Regions from separate parts of the Rhodococcoides fascians A25f genome, predicted to be linked through region 1. Evidence: riboswitches for the same ligand, from Rfam matches in the RefSeq annotation. Region 1 holds a riboswitch; the other holds the start of a gene.
The links. A riboswitch is a leader RNA that binds a small molecule or an ion and turns the genes downstream of it on or off. The one in region 1 is predicted to bind cyclic di-AMP.
Positions count from the first base shown of each region.

Region 2: another riboswitch for cyclic di-AMP. It lies ahead of BH93_RS21500 (transglycosylase family protein); the one in region 1 lies ahead of BH93_RS11950 (C40 family peptidase).

Region 1 is NZ_CP049744.1:2,503,328-2,505,508, forward strand. It holds gene BH93_RS11940 (DEDD exonuclease domain-containing protein) at 1-285, opposite strand, end outside; gene BH93_RS11945 (hypothetical protein) at 457-738, shown strand; cyclic di-AMP (ydaO/yuaA leader) riboswitch at 854-1,016, shown strand; gene BH93_RS11950 (C40 family peptidase) at 1,033-1,587, shown strand; gene BH93_RS11955 (NlpC/P60 family protein) at 1,976-2,181, shown strand, end outside.
Region 2 is NZ_CP049744.1:4,581,678-4,583,858, forward strand. It holds gene BH93_RS21490 (hypothetical protein) at 1-25, shown strand, start outside; gene BH93_RS21495 (YccF domain-containing protein) at 29-403, shown strand; cyclic di-AMP (ydaO/yuaA leader) riboswitch at 680-881, shown strand; gene BH93_RS21500 (transglycosylase family protein) at 890-1,501, shown strand; gene BH93_RS21505 (hypothetical protein) at 1,580-1,768, opposite strand; gene BH93_RS21510 (helicase-associated domain-containing protein) at 1,830-2,181, shown strand, end outside.

The DNA.
Region 1 (2,181 bases):
CTCGAGGAAACCGGGTAGCACTCGTTCTATCCGAGGCGCGCCGATCAGCATCGCCGACGTGATTCCGGTGAGTTCGACGATGTACGGGGGAATGGACCTGCCCGGATCGACGAGGGTGGCGAATTCGCCGAGAATTTCGCCTCCTCGAACCTTGACCGCACCGATCTCGGTGATGGCCTCCGTGTCTGCGCTGCCACCGGTGGTTTCGAGGTCGACGACGACGAACGTGGTCTCGTGCAGTGGGGTGTCCAGTTCGTCGAACGTCAGCTGGATGGGCAGGCTCACCGGGACGACGGTAGGTCCGACGTCCGACAAGAACGCGCATGGCGGCGTCGTCGGTGACCGTGTCGTCGCGCCCGGACCGTGAAGTGTCACGAAACCTGTCGGTGGCGCGCGCTACCTTTCGCTCGATCGGCTGATTCGGCCGCCTGAAACAGCAAAGAGACAAGGATCACAATGATCATCGACTGCAGTGACTGCCTGGTCCGTGACATCGCCTGCGCGGACTGCGTCGTGACGGTGCTTCTGGGGCCGCCGGGAATGCCATCGAGGTCGGACGGACGGTGGGTCGGACCACCCTCGCCGATAACGCTCGAGCAGGAGGAACTGGGTGCGATGGGTGTGCTCGCGGATGTCGGTCTCGTCCCTACGCTCAAGCTCGTGACGAACGCGGACGAGACCGCCGAAGTTCCGTCGTTACCGACTCGTGACGCAACGGGGGATCAGCGCGCTGGTTAGCGAAATTCGGGTCGATTTCGGTTGCGTCGGCGCGTTGGGGTCGACACAGGGGTATGCCATTTCGTAACCTTCCTGAGACCTTGCGGAGTCTCGCCAGTCCAAACCGGAGTGGCGTCGCAAGTCACCGCCTAATCGATCACTCGCGAGAGTGTTCGTACCGGGAACCCGATATCTACTGGGGTGAATCCCGCTGAGCCACCCACAGTGGCCGGTGGGTAGGGCTGCTCTTCCCAGCCCGAACCCGTCAGCTAACTCGGTCGGCGGACGATAGGAAGAAACGGAGCACCATCTTTCGTGGCGTCACAACTTTCCAACCGATCATTGCGGCGAGTTCTCGTAGCCGGAGCGCTCACGGCAGGCGTGGTCATTCTTCCCGCTGCACCCGCGATGGCGGCCCCCCTCACCATCCCCGGCGTCGGAACCTTCGAGATTCCCGACATCCCGGGCCTCCCTCCCCTCAACATTCCGGGTATCCCCGCACCGGGTGCGCCGCTGGCTCCCCAGGTCACGCCCGCAGCGAAGGCCGTTCAGGCTGCTGAGTCCAAGATCGGCGCTCCGTACGTGTACGGCGCCTCGGGTCCGGATTCGTTCGACTGCTCGGGTCTGATCCAGTGGGCATACAAGCAGGCCGGCGTCAGCCTGCCGCGCACGAGCTACGACCAGGCAGCCGCGGGCACACCGGTCTCGCGTGACAGCCTGATGCCCGGCGACGTCGTCTCGTTCTACGGCGGCTCGCACTCGGGTATGTACATCGGCGACGGCAACGTCGTGCACGCCTCCACGTCCGGCGTGCCGGTCAAGGTTGCTCCCGTGGACTCGATGCCGTTCGACGGTGCTCGTCGTTACTGATTCGAGCCGCAGACGTTCGCTGTGATCGACCGACAGGGTCGAGCCGTACCCCGGCTCGACCCTGTCGTCGTCTCCGGACACGGCATGCGACACGCCGGTCCGGTGGACAGCGGACGCCCCAGTTCGTAATCTGATCGAGACCTGGTCGATGTTTACTTTGTGACCTGTCACCGACGAACCCCATCGATTTCAGACGGTGTTCACCTCCGCGCCCGCAAGAGCATGGGTATGGTTCGTTTCCGGACTGCTAATCCAACCGTCGCCTCGTGAAGGCGACAGATGTAAGGACGGAGAGTCGCTTTCCGTGGCGATATCGAGATCAAACCGAGTGTGGCGGCTGGCCCGTAACTCGGTGGTTGCTGTCGCGTTGGCCGCAAGCATCGCCGTAATGCCGACGCAGACTGCGATCGCTCAACCGGGATTCGACTCGGCGTCCGACGCCCAGACCAAGCTTGCGGAGCTCTCCCGAGATTCCGAGCAGACGAACGAATCTCTGCACAACGCTCAGATCGACCTCGATGCCAAGACTGCGCAGCAGCTCGATGCCCAGGCCGCCGTCGATCGGAGCCGCGCCGCTCTCGACGCAGCGCAGGC
Region 2 (2,181 bases), 2.1 Mb from region 1:
GGCGTCCGGACGGCGGGCTCGGTAGATCATGCGATTGATTCTGAACATCATCTGGCTGGTCTTCGGTGGGCTGTGGCTGGCCATCGGTTACTTCTTCGCCGGCCTTCTGCTGTGCATCCTGATCGTGACCATCCCGTTCGGCATCGCGTCGTTCCGTATCGGTGTGTACGCGCTGTGGCCGTTCGGGTCGACCATCGTCGACAAGCCAGGATCCGGGTCCGGCGCGCTCGTCGGGAACGTGCTCTGGTTGATCCTCGCCGGCTGGTGGTTGGCGCTGACTCATGTGGTCACCGCTGTCGCCATGGCGATCACCATCATCGGCATTCCACTCGCGATCGCGAACCTGAAGTTGATCCCCGTATCTCTGATGCCCCTCGGCAAAGACATCGTTGCCGTTCGGTGACTTTCCGGACGACTCTCACCTCCTGTGACTTCCATCACATAACGCTGAGGTAACAGGCCGGCAACGGACCGGGGTTCACTGCCCGCAACGCCCACTAGCTGGGCGGACGCGAGAGGCCCGAAAGAGGTACGAAATGTGCTCGGGACGACGCCGCGAAATCGACAGTTACCAAATAGTGACGTAAGCCGGGAATTTCAGTACGGTCAGCAGCGGCCGGAAAGTTCGGCCGAACTCCGGTCCGCAGCGCCAAACCTCGTCCCGCGGATACCGGAACACCCTCGACGATCACCCAGGGGACGAGGACGGGGGACCCACGTCCTCCACGGACAACCGGGAAGTTGTCGCAACTCACGAAGTTGCACCGACTTCCCTTGGGGTGAAGCCCAATTGCCCATTCGAGACGAATGAGCGAAAAGGCCGGGCTACCTCTCAGCCCGAACCCGACAGCTGACCTCGCAGGCGCGTGTGGAGAGGATTTCAACTCGTATGAGCGGACGTCATCGCAAGCCGAGCACCACTGGCAAGACCGTCGCGAAGGTTGCTGTCACCGGAGCCATCATGGGCACCGCGGGCATCGCCTTCACCGGCACCGCGAACGCGGCACCGGATTCCGACTGGGATCGCCTTGCACAGTGTGAAGCCGGCGGCAACTGGGGCATCAACACCGGCAACGGCTTCCAGGGCGGGTTGCAGTTCTCCCCCAGCACCTGGAACGCACACGGCGGCCAGCAGTACGCAGCCACGGCCAACCAGGCCAGCCGCGAAGAGCAGATCGCAGTCGCAGAGAAGGTCCTCGACTCGCAGGGCTGGGGCGCATGGCCGTCCTGCTCCTCGAGCCTCGGCCTGAGCAGCGCGCCTACCGAGCGCAGCGTTCCGGTCACCCCCAAGGCACCGGAAGTTCCCGCACTTCCCGACCTGTCGTCCATCCCGGCAGTCGACAGCTCGGCCGAGGTCGTCGACGGCATCGTCACCGCTGTCCAGAACCTCACCAACGATCCGGCGATCGCCTCGTTCGTCCAGAACGCAGCGCAGGGCATCCAGCTCGATCCGCAGGTCGTGAACTTTTACCAGGCCAACAAGGCATTCCTGCCCCAGTAAGCGCCCGCGACGGTTCGCATCTCGTACGAAAAAAGCCCCCGACATCGTCGGGGGCTTTTTCGTACTGCGTGGCCTTTGCTAGCGGTTGACCACGGTCACCGGGTGCGCGTAGGGCAGGTCTTCGACGGGCAGCGGGAACTCGGTGTCCTCGCCGAAGGGCGACAAGCCACCCGATCGAGCGGACGAGAGTTCGGTCACCGCGTGGTCACCGCGAGCGGTTTCCGGCCAGCCTGGATCGACATAGGGCTTCTTCGACTTGTTCACCATGCGCCTATTTTGACACCTGCCCTGCGGCGAGCACCAGCCCAGGTCTCTAATCTGATAGACGATGACCGACACGACTGCGCACCGACACACCGACACGCCCCCTGATCTACCTCAGTGGATCGCAGCTCGCTCCGACGCCGAGCTGATCAAGGCCATGTCGTTGCGCCCGGATCTGACCGCGCCGCCGCCCGCATCGCTGGCCGTACTCGCCGGACGGGCCGAGCAACGACGGTCGATTCTGCACACCGCGGACACCCTCGACACACTCGCCTTGACCGTCCTCGAGATCCTCGCCATCGAGGAGGCCTACGAACGGCCCGTCACTCGCGCTGCACTACTGGCCGTCGTGGCCAAACGCGCACCGGCCAAGAGCGTCGACAAAGCGCTGGCCCAGCTCCGCGAGCGGTTGCTGG